Regions from separate parts of the Citrobacter sp. CRE-46 genome, predicted to be linked through region 1. Evidence: predicted binding sites of a transcription regulator. Region 1 holds the regulator's gene; the other holds the start of a gene.
What was found. The regulator CRP, encoded in region 1, controls carbon source genes, mostly activating them, when cyclic AMP is high. The targets are predictions, from matches to a motif close to ATGTGANNNNNNTCACAT.
Positions count from the first base shown of each region.

Region 2: the regulator CRP is predicted to act here: its motif matches at 3,943-3,960, upstream of AC534G_RS23580 (YjcB family protein).

Region 1 is NZ_CM184341.1:397,681-405,075, reverse strand. Features, by position in the region: gene prs (ribose-phosphate diphosphokinase) at 1-746, opposite strand, end outside; gene AC534G_RS01890 (NUDIX hydrolase) at 937-1,656, shown strand; partial or broken gene AC534G_RS01885 (hydrolase) at 1,701-2,760, shown strand; gene AC534G_RS01880 (YheU family protein) at 2,757-2,975, shown strand; gene AC534G_RS01875 (phosphoribulokinase) at 3,029-3,898, shown strand; gene AC534G_RS01870 (OsmC family protein) at 3,997-4,401, opposite strand; gene crp (cAMP-activated global transcriptional regulator CRP) at 4,710-5,342, shown strand; gene AC534G_RS01860 (YccS/YhfK family putative transporter) at 5,394-7,395, shown strand, end outside.
Region 2 is NZ_CM184341.1:4,852,686-4,860,080, forward strand. Features, by position in the region: gene ghxP (guanine/hypoxanthine transporter GhxP) at 1-464, opposite strand, end outside; gene soxR (redox-sensitive transcriptional activator SoxR) at 1,074-1,532, opposite strand; gene soxS (superoxide response transcriptional regulator SoxS) at 1,619-1,942, shown strand; gene pdeC (cyclic di-3',5'-guanosine monophosphate phosphodiesterase PdeC) at 1,945-3,531, opposite strand; gene AC534G_RS23580 (YjcB family protein) at 4,083-4,364, shown strand; gene ssb1 (single-stranded DNA-binding protein SSB1) at 4,430-4,954, opposite strand; gene uvrA (excinuclease ABC subunit UvrA) at 5,206-7,395, shown strand, end outside.

The DNA of each region.
Region 1 (7,395 bases):
TCAACGCCCTTAGAGAAAATACCGTGGGTGATATACAGGCAGACGCTACGGGCACCTGCATCACGGAGTACCTGCGCAGAACCAATGAACGTACCGCCAGCGTCACACAGGTCGTCAACAATCAGCATATCCCGGCCCCTGACGTCTCCGGCGACTAAAGCAAACCCCGTCAGCTTGCCGCTTGCCACATCGCGTTTTTTGCTCAGGACGGCGTACTCCGCTACACCGACCGCTCTGGCAATGGCATCAATTTTCTTCAGCGATCCGGCATCAGGGGCGACCAGCATTAGCACTTTTTGCCGGAACTGCCGCTGCAAGGTCGCGCTGTGCAGCAGGCAAGTCTCTTGTGAAATCGCCACAAAATTATTGATAACTGCCGCCGCCGCGTCACTGTGCGGATCGAGCACCTTCACCCTATCGAATTGCAGCGTATTAAGCTGGCTGGCAAAGACTTTCAGCGCAAAGCTATCACCCGCCACCATATGGCGATCCTGACGAGCCCACGGTAACCAGGGAAGTTCGAGATGACTGACCAGCACATCCGTTTGATGGCGAACCGCCTCCACCAGTTGCGCCAACAGCATAAAGTCGTTCATATCGCGCATCGCCGTCGCACGAATGCGCATCAGGCGAGCAAAGGGTGGTAATGCTTCAGTAACCTTCAACCAGACGGCGCCATCAGGAAAAACACCGTGTGTCATTCCGTAGCTCTGGTCGTCCAACGTTAGTGTCAGTTTTATGTTCATCACGCTCACCCCTTAATTGTGTCCCTTCGACACAATTAATAATGTCCCTAAGACACATACAAAGCAAGCAAAAGTGCATTATTTTTAGGGCATCGCATAATCCACTGATAAATAATAAGAAAAAACGAACCTTGCCCCCCGGTATTGGGCTGGTACACTTGTGGGCGTTGCAAATCATCGTGAGTACCTTATGACCACCGAAGCCGACTACCTGAATCAATACGATGCCCGCCGCTTTCCCACACCACTGGTGACGGTCGATAGCGTGCTGTTTACCCTGCATCAACAGGCGCTGTGCGTATTACTGGTTGAACGAGCAAACCAGCCGCAAAAAGGGCGTTGGGGATTACCAGGTGGCTTCATTGATATCGCGCGCGATGACTCCACTCGCGCCACAGCGCTGCGCAAGCTCACTGAAAAAACAGGAGTTTTGCCTTCGTGGCTGGAACAACTGGATACTTTTTCCGGCCCGGATCGCGACCCGCGCGGCTGGAGTCTGACAGTCGCCTGGTTTGCGCTAATCGCCTGGGTAGACTGTGCGCCGCACATCGCCAGCGTCAGCAATGCCCGTTGGGTGCCGGTTGATGAGCTGAAAAATTATTCACTCGCGTTCGACCACGGAGACATCATTACGGCGGCCCTGCATCGCTTGCGGCAAAAAACAATGTACTCGCTACTGCCCGTATACTGCTTGCCGGAGACATTTACCCATGGGCAACTGCTCGAAGCCACCGAGGTGATCCTCGGTCAGTCGATCCAGCGTAAAAGTCTGATTCGCCGCTTTGAAGCGTCAGGAATGTTTGAAGATACCGGAGAAAGCGTGGCGACAGGGACGCGTAAAGCTCGCCTGTGGCGACGAAAGCCCGACGTCGATTTTCATTTTTTCTCGCGTAACCTGCTGACTGACTAGCGACAAAATCACATATTGGCTAACCCGCAAGCGCTGCGCGCGGTATAGTTATTCTTTCCGATTATTAATTGCTCTGGTGTTATGGTTGAAATCACATCCACAGAAATGATCCCACCTACTGATGATTCGCGAGAATTCCGCCCTATGCGCGGTATCAGTAACCGCCATTTGCAGACAATGCTGCCGCGTTTAATTCGCCGCAAGGTGAAGTTCGACGCCCATTGGCAGCGTCTGGAATTACCCGACGGTGACTTTGTCGATCTGGCATGGAGTGAAGATCCGCAACAGGCGAAGCACAAACCGCGCCTGGTGGTTTTTCACGGTCTGGAAGGCAGTCTGAACAGCCCGTACGCACATGGCCTGATTGAAGCAGCGCAAAAGCGCGGCTGGCTGGGCGTGGTGATGCATTTTCGCGGCTGCAGCGGCGAACCAAATCGTCTCAACCGTATTTATCATTCTGGTGAAACAGAAGATGGCACCTGGTTTTTACATTGGCTGGAACGCGAGCTTGGTCGTGTGCCGACCGCGGCGGTCGGCTATTCACTCGGCGGGAACATGCTTGCCTGCCTGCTGGCCAAAGAAGGCAACGATATTCCCATTGATGCAGCGGTTATTGTCTCTGCGCCTTTCGTGCTGGAAGCCTGTAGTTACCATATGGAGAAGGGGTTCTCACGCGTCTACCAGCGCTATCTGCTCAATCTGTTGAAAGCTAACGCCTCGCGTAAGCTACAGGCCTATCCGGGTTCGTTGCCGGTGAGTCTGACCCAGTTGAAATCCCTGCGTCGCATTCGAGATTTTGACGATCTCATCACTGCCAAAATCCACGGTTTTGCCGATGCTATAGACTATTACCGCCAGTGTAGCGCCATGCCATTGCTTAATCAGATCGCCAAACCGACGCTGATTATCCATGCCAAGGACGATCCGTTTATGGATCATCACGTGATCCCTGAACCGGAAAACCTGCCCTCACAGGTGGAGTATCAGTTGACTGAACACGGCGGACACGTCGGATTTATTGGCGGCACAGTGCGCCGCCCTGAGATGTGGCTGGAATCCAGAATTCCCGACTGGCTGACAACGTATCTGGAGGCGTCATCATGATTATCCCCTGGCAAGACATCTCCCCGGACGCGCTGGACAATCTGATTGAAAGCTTTGTCTTGCGCGAAGGTACCGATTATGGTGAACATGAACGTTCGCTCGAACAAAAAGTCGCCGACGTCAAACGCCAACTACAATCAGGTGAAGCCGTCCTGGTGTGGTCCGAACTGCATGAAACGGTCAACATCATGCCGAGGAAGCAGATTCACGAGTAATTCGTAGCCGACGGCTGACTATAATAAAAAATCAACCTATTCATGGAGTTGTTATGTCTGCCAAACATCCGGTGATTGCGGTAACAGGATCCAGCGGCGCGGGGACCACCACCACCAGCCTCGCGTTTCGTAAAATTTTCGCGCAGCTAAATCTGCGCGCCGCCGAGGTGGAAGGTGACAGTTTTCATCGCTATACCCGTCCGGAAATGGATATGGCGATTCGCAAAGCGCGCGATGCCGGGCGACATATCAGTTATTTCGGGCCCGAAGCCAATGACTTTGGTCTGCTGGAACAAACCTTCATTGAATACGGCCAGACGGGAAAAGGTCAGTCGCGTAAATATCTGCACACCTACGATGAAGCCGTACCGTGGAACCAGGTCCCGGGAACGTTTACCCCCTGGCAGCCATTGCCTGAACCGACGGATGTCCTGTTCTATGAAGGGCTACACGGCGGCGTCGTCACCCCACAGCAAAATGTGGCCCGGCATGTCGACCTTCTGGTCGGCGTAGTGCCGATCGTTAACCTGGAATGGATCCAGAAACTGACCCGCGATACCAGCGAGCGTGGACACTCGCGTGAAGCGGTGATGGACTCGGTTGTGCGCTCAATGGACGATTACATCAATTACATCACGCCGCAGTTTTCCCGTACGCACATTAACTTTCAGCGCGTACCCACCGTCGATACCTCAAACCCCTTTGCTGCCAAGAGCATTCCGTCGCTGGATGAAAGCTTTGTGGTCATTCATTTTCGTAATCTGGAAGGGATCGACTTTCCGTGGCTTCTGGCCATGCTGCAAGGCTCATTCATTTCCCACATCAATACATTAGTCGTACCTGGCGGCAAAATGGGTCTGGCGATGGAATTGATTATGCTGCCGCTGGTCCAGCGACTGATGGAAGGTAAAAAGATAGAGTGAGGTACGGGATGTGCCCGACGGCGCTACGCTTATCGGGCCTACGAATCGGTATCGTCCTGTAGGCCCGATAAGGCCAAGCTGCCATCCGGCTTCACGTATTACGCAGCAACCACTTCATAGGAGTGGGTAATATTCACCGCCTTTTCCAGCATCAATGCCACGGAACAATATTTTTCCGCCGAGAGATCGACGGCGCGGGAGACCGACGCCTCTTTCAGATCGTTGCCGGTGACGATGAAATGCAGATTAATGTGGGTAAACAAACGCGGCGCTTCTTCACGGCGCTCAGAGGTGAGCTTCACTTCGCAGTTGGTCACATCCTGACGCCCTTTTTGCAGGATCGACACCACATCGATCGCGCTACAACCGCCTGCAGCCATTAATACCATTTCCATCGGGCTCGGCGCTTTATCACCGGAGTTACCGTCCATCAAAATTTGGTGGCCAGAGGCGGACTCACCGAGGAAGGTTAACCCCTCAACCCACTTTACACGCGCTTGCATATTTCGTAACTCCAATGTTTCAATTTTCCTGACAGATTACGCGTACATAACAATTCTCGCAACGGAAGGCGACCTGCGTCATGCTGAAGCGAGACACCAGGAGACACACGGCGAAAGCTATGCTAAAACAGTCGGGATGCTACAGTAATACATTGACGTACTGCATGTATGCAGAGGACATCACATTACAGGCTGCAGTATATTTTTAGTAGCCCCCTTCCCAGGTAGCGGGAAGCACATTTTTGCAAACCCAGAGGCAGCGTCGTTTTCTGGCTCTGGAGACAGCTTATAACAGAGGATAACCGCGCATGGTGCTTGGCAAACCGCAAACAGACCCGACTCTCGAATGGTTCTTGTCTCATTGCCATATTCATAAGTACCCATCGAAGAGCACGCTGATTCACCAGGGTGAAAAAGCGGAAACGTTGTATTACATCGTTAAAGGCTCAGTGGCAGTGCTGATCAAAGATGAAGAAGGGAAAGAAATGATCCTTTCTTATCTGAATCAGGGCGATTTTATTGGTGAATTAGGCCTCTTCGAAGAAGGCCAGGAACGTAGCGCTTGGGTACGGGCCAAAACCGCATGTGAAGTCGCTGAAATTTCCTACAAAAAATTTCGCCAATTAATCCAGGTCAACCCGGATATTCTGATGCGCCTGTCTTCTCAGATGGCTCGTCGCCTGCAGGTCACGTCTGAAAAAGTAGGCAACCTTGCCTTCCTCGACGTCACCGGCCGTATTGCCCAGACTCTGCTGAATCTGGCAAAACAGCCTGACGCGATGACTCACCCGGACGGTATGCAGATTAAAATCACCCGCCAGGAAATCGGCCAGATCGTTGGCTGCTCCCGTGAGACCGTTGGTCGTATTCTGAAGATGCTGGAAGATCAGAACCTGATCTCCGCTCACGGTAAGACCATTGTCGTTTACGGCACACGTTAATCCCATCGAAATGGCGCGTTACCCGGTAGCGCGCCATTTTTGTTTGTTCCGATGTGGCGAAGACTGATTTATCACCCCGAGATCAACTACGCACTACGGCAGACGCTGGTGCTGTGTTTACCTGTGGCTGTCGGTCTTATCATTGGTCAGCTTCATCTGGGGCTTCTGTTTTCCCTCGTCCCTGCCTGTTGCAACATTGCCGGTCTTGATACCCCGCATAAACGCTTTTTTAAACGTTTAGTTATTGGCGCATCGCTGTTTGCCGGTTGCAGCCTGATCATGCAGTTACTGCTGGCGCAAGATATACCACTGCCGCTCATCCTCACCGGCCTGACGCTAATTCTTGGCGTAACCGCCGAGCTAAGCCCGTTGCATGCGCGACTGCTGCCAGCCTCACTCATCGCGGCAATTTTCACGCTAAGCCTTGCCGGGAACATGCCCGTCTGGGAGCCATTGCTGATCTATGCACTGGGTACGTTGTGGTACGGTCTGTTCAACTGGTTCTGGTTCTGGATGTGGCGTGAGCAGCCACTGCGTGAATCGCTTAGCCTGCTGTACCGCGAATTAGCCGATTACTGTGAGGCCAAGTACAGTCTGCTGACCCAGCATGCCGATCCAGAAAAAGCGCTGCCTCCGCTACTGGTTCGTCAACAAAAAGCGGTGGATTTGATTACCCAGTGCTACCAGCAAATGCACATGCTGTCGGCGCATCACAATAATGAATACAAGCGACTGTTGCGTGCCTTTCAGGAAGCGCTCGATTTGCAGGAACATATTTCAGTTAGCCTGCATCAGCCGGAAGAGGTGCAAAAGCTGGTCGAGCGAAGCCACGCGGAACAGGTGATTCGCTGGAACGCGCGCACCGTCGCCGCCCGCCTGCGCGTCCTGGCCGATGATATCTTGTATCACCGCTTACCGACCCGTTTCTCAATGGAAAAGCAAATTGGCTCGCTGGAGAAAATCGCCAACCAGCATCCGGATAATCCGGTAGGACAGTTTTGCTACTGGCACTTCAGCCGTATCGCCCGCGTGCTACGGACCCAGCGCCCGCTGTATGCCCGAGATTTGATGGCGGACAAACAGCGGCGGTTGCCGTTGATCCCGGCGCTGAAAAACTATCTGTCGTTGAAATCCCCGGCGCTGCGTAACGCCGGGCGCATTAGCGTCATGCTGAGTATCGCCAGCCTGATGGGCAGCGCCTTACATCTGCCTAAACCTTACTGGATTTTGATGACGATCCTGTTCGTCACGCAAAATGGCTATGGGGCGACCCGAGTGCGTATTTTGCATCGTTCGGTGGGTACGCTCGTCGGACTGGTGATTGCCGGCGTCACATTGCACTTTCATATTCAGGAAGGTTTCACGCTGGCAGGCATGTTGCTGATCACATTAGGCAGCTATCTGATCATTCGCAAAAACTACGGCTGGGCCACCGTCGGCTTTACGGTTACGGCGGTGTACACCCTGCAACTGCTGACGCTGAACGGGGAACAATTTATCGTGCCGCGGTTTGTCGACACGGTGATTGGCTGCTTAATCGCCTTTGGCGGCACGCTCTGGCTGTGGCCACAGTGGCAGAGTGGTCTGTTGCGTAAGAACGCCCACGATGCGTTAGAAGCCGACCAGGAGGCTATTCGCCTGATCCTCAGCAACGATCCGCAGGCCACGCCGCTGGCGTATCAACGCATGCGGGTCAACCAGGCGCATAACACGCTGTTTAACTCACTGAATCAGGCAATGCAGGAGCCGGGATTCAACGCGCACTATCTGGCGGATATGAAACTGTGGGTCACGCACAGCCAGTTTATTGTCGAACACATCAACGCGATGACCACACTGGCAAGGGAACATACGATGCTGACGCCAGATTTGGCGCAGCGGTATCTGGAGTCCTGCGAAATTGCGCTCCAGCGCTGTCAGCAGCGGCTGGAGTATGACGGACCGGGAAGCTCGGGCGATGTGAATATTCTCGAAGCGCCTGAAATGCTGTCCCACGGTCCATTAAGCACCCTGGAGCAGCATCTGCAGCGAATCTTGGGGCATCTGAACACCA
Region 2 (7,395 bases), 790 kb from region 1:
AATAGCAGGAACAGGCCGATACCAATCCCCGTACCGTGCGCAACGCCCTGCGGCAGATTGCGCAGGATCCAGCTACGGATACCAGTCGCAGAAATGATGGTAAACAGAACCCCCATCAGGAACACCGCGCCCAGCGCCACAGGCACGCTAATATGTTGTCCCAGCACCAGGCTGAATGCGGTAAACGCGGTCAGCGAAATGGCGCAGCCAATCGCCAACGGCAGGTTCGCCCACAGGCCCATCACAATAGAACCGACGCCCGCAACCAGACAGGTTGCCACAAACACAGCGGCAGGCGGGAATCCGGCTTTACCCAGCATCCCCGGAACCACGATAACGGAGTAGACCATGGCCAGGAACGTCGTTAATCCGGCAACGACTTCTTGACGAACGGTACTGCCGCGATGCGAAATTTTAAACCAGGCGTCGAGTGAACCGCCGGTACGCGCTGAAGGCGTAGACATAGAAAACATCCCCTGAGAGTTTATTTTTTCGTCATTATGCGTGGTGGACAATCCACTGCCTGCTAAACGATTTCTCCATGTGCCAGCTTTGCGTCAATAGGGGTGTCGCAAAAAAGCAAACGTTTAGCTCCGCGCATAAAAAACGGGTGATAAAAAAAAGCAAACGATTATCCAGCGATCATACGTTGGTTTTCAACTGAACTTTGCCGCTTTTTACTCATTTCTTCTTATAATGCGCAAGAAATAGCCAGACGATGCGCAAACGTTATCGTCAATGCGCAATCTGGCAACAAATTTCGCTGAGTTATTACAAGATTTGCATTTATTTTTCACGCCTGCTCGCGCAAAAAAATGCATGAAGATGCGGAAAATTTTTTGGCTAAAAAGCAATCAATTCACTGGCAAATAGAGAGGGGTGGCTTACACTTACATTATCAACACAGACCGGAACCTCCCCAAACGTGCTCGACTGAGGGGTGTTGATGTCGGGGGAAACCCTCCCGTGAACCAACGGGATAGAGTGAAAGACAAAGACCGGAACCAAACTAAAGCGCCCTCTGTGGCGCTTTAGTTTTACACCCGTTATATCCGCCACATACTTTAAACCAATCAATCATCTTCCAGCAGGCGCGCCCCGGTCCCCTGCTCGCCAAGCTGATCGCCAGGGTTACGCAACGGGCAATCACTGCGGGATAAACAGCCGCAGCCAATACACCCATCCAGCTCATCGCGTAACGCCACCAGAGTATGAATGCGTCGGTCTAACTCCTCGCGCCATTGCGAAGAGAGCTGCTTCCACTCTTTGGCACTGAGCGAATGCCCTTCAGGTAATACACCTAACGCGTCGCCGATCGTGGCCAGTGGAATGCCGATACGTTGGGCAATCTTGATAATCGCGACATAACGCAACACATCGCGTTTGTATCGACGCTGATTGCCGCTGTTGCGCATACTGCTGATTAATCCTTTGCTTTCATAGAAATGCAGGGTCGATACCGCCACACCGCTACGCTTTGCAACTTCACCTGGCGTGAGCAACGCTTTTATCCGGGGTAATTTCTTTTCCATAAATCGCTTTACCTCAAGTTAACTTGAGGAATTATACTCGCCCACAGACAAAACGACGAATCGAACACTGAGAAAGAGGCAACTCTATGTCCCATCAGCAGATTATTCAGACCCTTATTGAATGGATTGATGAACATATCGATCAACCGCTGAACATTGAGGCGGTTGCGAAAAAATCAGGTTACTCAAAGTGGTATTTGCAGAGAATGTTCCGCACGGTGATGCGTCAGACGCTGGGTGACTACATCCGCCAACGTCGGCTTCTGCTGGCCGCCGTTGAACTACGGACGACCGAACGGCCTATATTCGATATTGCGATGGATCTTGGCTATGTATCGCAGCAAACCTTCTCGCGCGTATTTCGCCGAGAGTTTGATCGTACTCCCAGCGATTACCGCCACCGCCTGTAAAATTATTGCCCGCTCTGCGTCAGTATGGCGGGCGAGCGTTTTATCCAATGCATGAACTCCTGCGGCGGCAGCGCCTTCGCAAAATACCAGCCCTGGCAATACTGTACGCCGTGTTCAAGCAACCACCCGATTTGCTCCGCCGTTTCCACCCCTTCCGCAATCGTCTTCAGGTTTAAGCTTTGCGCCATCTCGATGATATGTTCGGCAATCAAGTGACTGGTGCTGTTAGTGGCCAGCGTGCTAATAAAGGATTTGTCGATCTTCAGGATATCGATATTCAACGCTGACAAATTATGGAGGTTGGAATATCCCGTGCCAAAATCGTCAAACGCCACTTCAAAACCGGCCTGCCGAAACGCCTGGATGATGGGTGTCATTTTATGTACATCGATAAAGCCGCGCTCCGTCATCTCAACTTTAATTTGCTGGGCCGCCACGGAGTACTCATGGTTTTTTTCGGCAATCAGAGCAATCAGTCGGGATGAATGAAAGTCAGAGGCCGAGAGGTTAATCGAGATATACAACTGAGGATTCGCCGAAAGAAAAGCCCCTAAATCTTTGAAGACCTCCTCAACAACATAATCCGTGATCTGCTCAATCATCCCCTCTTTTTCCGCCAGCGGAATAAACTCCGTCGGGCTCATCACCTCGCCGTTACAGCCTGGCCAGCGTAGCAAAGCCTCGGCCCCGACACATTGTCCATTTTTGATGTCAATGATCGGCTGATAGTACAGACAAAGCTGACGTTTCTTGATCGCACGTTTTAATAAGCGGCGGGGAGAGAGGTATTCCTGACGCGTACGCCACCACATGAGCAGTATCAGGATGCTGCAGATAATCCCAAAGGGGATCGTTAACGCCGCCTCATGATAGAAAATCTGATTCACACGAGCGTCGGAGGTCGAAACAATAATCGCGATGGGGCGTTTTTCTGAATGTACGATGGTATAGAATCGCTCGCCCTGCTGGAATGTTGAGGATTCACCGCTTATCAGCGGCGAGAACTGCGCAATATTCGCCCCTTCGCTGGCAGAGAAAAAGGTGTCCGTTACCGTGTCATATACTCCCCAGGACAGATCCGGATCATCAGACATGACTTCGCTGTAAGATAATGGATTGATGACGACAACGTAGTTTCCTCGTTGCATGTACGTCATTTTGTAGCCAGCGAAAAAGGGGGTGTCGCGGTAGTAATAGATGAAGACGTCTGGCGCGCGTTTATAGTCGGCTGTCGCCATAATATATGGGACTCGCGGCATCATTGACGTAGAGCACAAAAAATGATCGCCCTGCGCATAAATTAGCTCACTGATATATAAACGACCACGAATAATATTCAGCATACTTTTCTGATGGGCAGGGGTACACATCTTACCCTGATACAACTGGGCCATATCACGCGCTAAATCAGCCTGGAGGATCACCAATTCCGTTTTATTTAACACCAGTTGAGCAAAAGAGCTGAGTTGATTACGGGTTTCGGACATCGCCCGGATGTGAGCAAACCATAACGCCAGCACCACGGGGAGCAATACCACCATGAATGTTCCGAAGAACTTCAGCATCTTGCGTCGCGCACTGTGATTCATGTCAGCCCTATTTCCCTGTTTCGTATATGCCAGAACCCATTAGGCGGGATGCTATAAACACTGACTGATTAAGTTGCATGAATCTATCATTATTAGCAACAGACTTCTCTATGTAAAAGTCTGATAATAGATGATGCTGATATTATTTTTCCGTAAGGCAAACTCAAAGTTATGCTTATTTCATAACATTATTATCAATAAGTAGTAATTTTTTATGAGCATTATCCTGGTCGTGTTTAAGAAATTCATTAAATTTCTTAACGAATAATTTAGGATAAACATAACAGGTAATCCATATGCATCTTTTTATTAGATTATTTGTTATCGTTTTTTTTATTAAAAATAACCATGCAAATAACATGGTTATTATCCTGCAAAAATAACCTCTAACACTGGTGAACAAACGAGCAAATGTGATATAGTTCACACAATTCATGTAACAGAAACAATGTTTCATTCGTGTTATTGCCCGTCGAGAGCCAGAGTACTACACCCTCGGTGAACACCCCCGCGCTGTCATGGGCATCAAGACTTTCTGAGGACGTTTTTTCATGGCAACGATAACAACTGGCGTGGTTCTTCTGCGATGGCAGCTACTCAGCGCGGTGCTGATGTTTTTAGCCAGCACGCTCAATATCCGTTTTCGTAAATCAGATTATATTGGCCTGGCCGTCATTAGTAGCGGTTTGGGACTGGTTTTCGCCTGCTGGTTTGCAACCGGGCTGCTCGGCATAACCCTGGTGGATATGTCCGCAATCTGGAAGAACATTGAAAATGTGATGGTTGAAGTGATGAGCCACACACCGCCAGACTGGCCGATGGTGTTGAACTGATAAAAAATCACATATGGCTACCCCTGTTTTGAGGTAGCCATAATTTTTCGTATAAAGCAGAAAAATTAGAACGGAATATCGTCGTCAAAATCCATCGGCGGCTCGTTAGACGGCGCTGCCGGAGCTGACTGCTGCGGGCGAGACTGCGCGCCGCCGCTGAACTGATTGCCGCCCTGCGGCTGCTGAGGCTGACCCCAACCGCCCTGCTGCTGACCGCCGCCTGCCGGAGCACCACCACTCTGACGGCCACCCAGCATTTGCATGGTGCCGCCAACGTTAACCACAACTTCAGTGGTGTACTTTTCTACGCCGGACTGATCGGTCCATTTGCGGGTACGCAGCTGGCCTTCGATATAGACCTGAGAACCTTTACGCAGATATTCGCTGGCTACTTCCGCCAGTTTGCCGAACAGCACGACACGGTGCCATTCAGTCTGCTCTTTCATTTCGCCGGTCGCTTTATCACGCCAGGATTCGGAAGTAGCCAGCGTAATGTTGGCAACTGCGCCACCATTCGGCATATAGCGTACTTCCGGGTCCTGGCCCAGATTACCGACGAGAATCACCTTGTTTACGCCTCTGCTGGCCATGATCGTGTCTCCTGAAAAACGTTACTGAATAAGTGTAAGCGCGGGATTGTAGCATTTCCAATAGCGCTTTTACTACGTTGCGAGATCGATTCCAGTAAACAACCCCGGATAGACATTGTTGCACAGACACCTGCGTTTTGCATTCCAATACTGTATATCCATTCAGGTCAGGTTGTGTCATAATTAACCGTTTGTGATCGCCGGTAGCACCATGCAGCCAGGCAAAAAAGCGTTTAATCCGGGAAAGATGAATGGATAAGATCGAAGTTCGGGGCGCCCGCACCCATAATCTCAAAAACATCAACCTCGTCATCCCGCGCGACAAGCTGATTGTCGTCACCGGGCTTTCGGGCTCAGGCAAATCTTCGCTCGCTTTCGACACCTTGTATGCCGAAGGACAGCGTCGTTACGTTGAATCCCTTTCCGCGTACGCGCGTCAGTTTCTGTCACTGATGGAAAAGCCGGATGTCGACCACATTGAGGGGCTGTCTCCCGCCATCTCAATCGAGCAAAAATCGACATCCCATAACCCGCGATCCACGGTAGGTACGATTACCGAAATTCACGACTATCTGCGCCTGCTGTTTGCCCGCGTTGGCGAACCGCGCTGCCCGGATCACGACGTTCCCCTGGCGGCGCAGACCGTGAGTCAAATGGTGGACAACGTCCTGTCGCAGCCAGAAGGCAAGCGTCTGATGCTGCTGGCGCCGGTAATTAAAGAGCGCAAAGGCGAGCACACCAAAACGCTGGAAAACCTGGCGGGTCAGGGCTATATCCGCGCCCGTATCGATGGGGAAGTGTGCGACCTGTCCGATCCGCCCAAGCTTGAGCTGCAAAAGAAACACACCATTGAAGTGGTAATTGACCGCTTTAAAGTACGTGGCGATCTCACCCAGCGCCTGGCGGAATCGTTTGAAACCGCGCTGGAACTGTCCGGCGGTACGGCAGTGGTTGCCGATATGGACGACCCGAAAGCGGAAGAGCTGCTGTTCTCTGCCAACTTCGCCTGCCCGATCTGCGGCTACAGCATGCGCGAACTGGAACCGCGTCTGTTTTCATTCAACAACCCGGCGGGCGCATGCCCGACCTGTGACGGCCTCGGCGTACAACAGTATTTCGATCCTGACCGGGTGATTCAAAACCCGGAACTGTCGCTGGCCGGTGGCGCTATCCGCGGCTGGGATCGCCGCAACTTCTACTACTTCCAGATGCTTAAGTCACTGGCGGAACACTATAAATTCGACGTCGAAGCCCCATGGGCCAGCCTGAACCCCGCCGTGCATAAAGTGGTGCTGTACGGTTCCGGTAAAGAGAATATCGAATTTAAATACATGAACGATCGCGGCGATACGTCCGTACGCCGCCATCCGTTCGAAGGCGTATTGCACAATATGGAGCGCCGTTATAAAGAGACGGAATCCAGCGCGGTACGCGAGGAATTAGCCAAATTCATCAGCAACCGCCCGTGCGCCAGCTGTGAAGGGACGCGTTTGCGCCGGGAAGCCCGCCACGTATTTGTTGAAAATACGCCGCTGCCCGCAATTTCCGACATGAGCATCGGTCATGCGATGGATTTCTTCAACAACCTGAAGCTTGCCGGTCAGCGAGCGAAGATTGCAGAGAAAATTCTTAAAGAGATTGGCGATCGTCTGAAATTCCTGGTCAACGTCGGCCTCAACTACCTGACGCTGTCGCGTTCAGCGGAAACGCTCTCCGGCGGCGAAGCCCAGCGTATTCGTCTGGCAAGCCAGATCGGCGCGGGTCTGGTCGGCGTGATGTACGTCCTGGATGAACCGTCTATTGGTCTGCATCAGCGCGATAACGAACGTCTGTTGGGCACGCTCATCCATCTGCGTAATCTGGGTAATACCGTGATTGTGGTCGAGCACGATGAAGATGCGATCCGCGCCGCTGACCACGTTATCGATATCGGCCCGGGCGCTGGCGTTCACGGCGGCCGGGTGGTTGCCGAAGGGACGCTCGACGACATCATGGCGGTGCCTGAGTCGCTGACCGGCCAGTACATGAGCGGTAAGCGTAAAATTGAAGTACCGAAACAGCGCGTGGCGGCCGATCCGGAAAAAGTGCTGAAGCTTACCGGCGCGCGCGGCAACAACCTGAAAGATGTCACCCTGACGCTGCCGGTTGGCCTGTTCACCTGCATTACCGGGGTTTCTGGTTCGGGTAAATCGACGCTGATCAACGACACGCTGTTCCCGATTGCGCAGACAGCGCTGAACGGCGCCACGCTGGCTGAACCTGCACCGTACCGCGATGTTCAGGGCCTGGAACATTTCGACAAAGTGATCGACATTGACCAAAGCCCGATTGGTCGTACTCCGCGATCCAACCCGGCAACCTACACCGGTGTGTTTACGCCGGTGCGCGAACTGTTTGCTGGCGTACCAGAGTCCCGCGCGCGCGGCTACACGCCGGGTCGT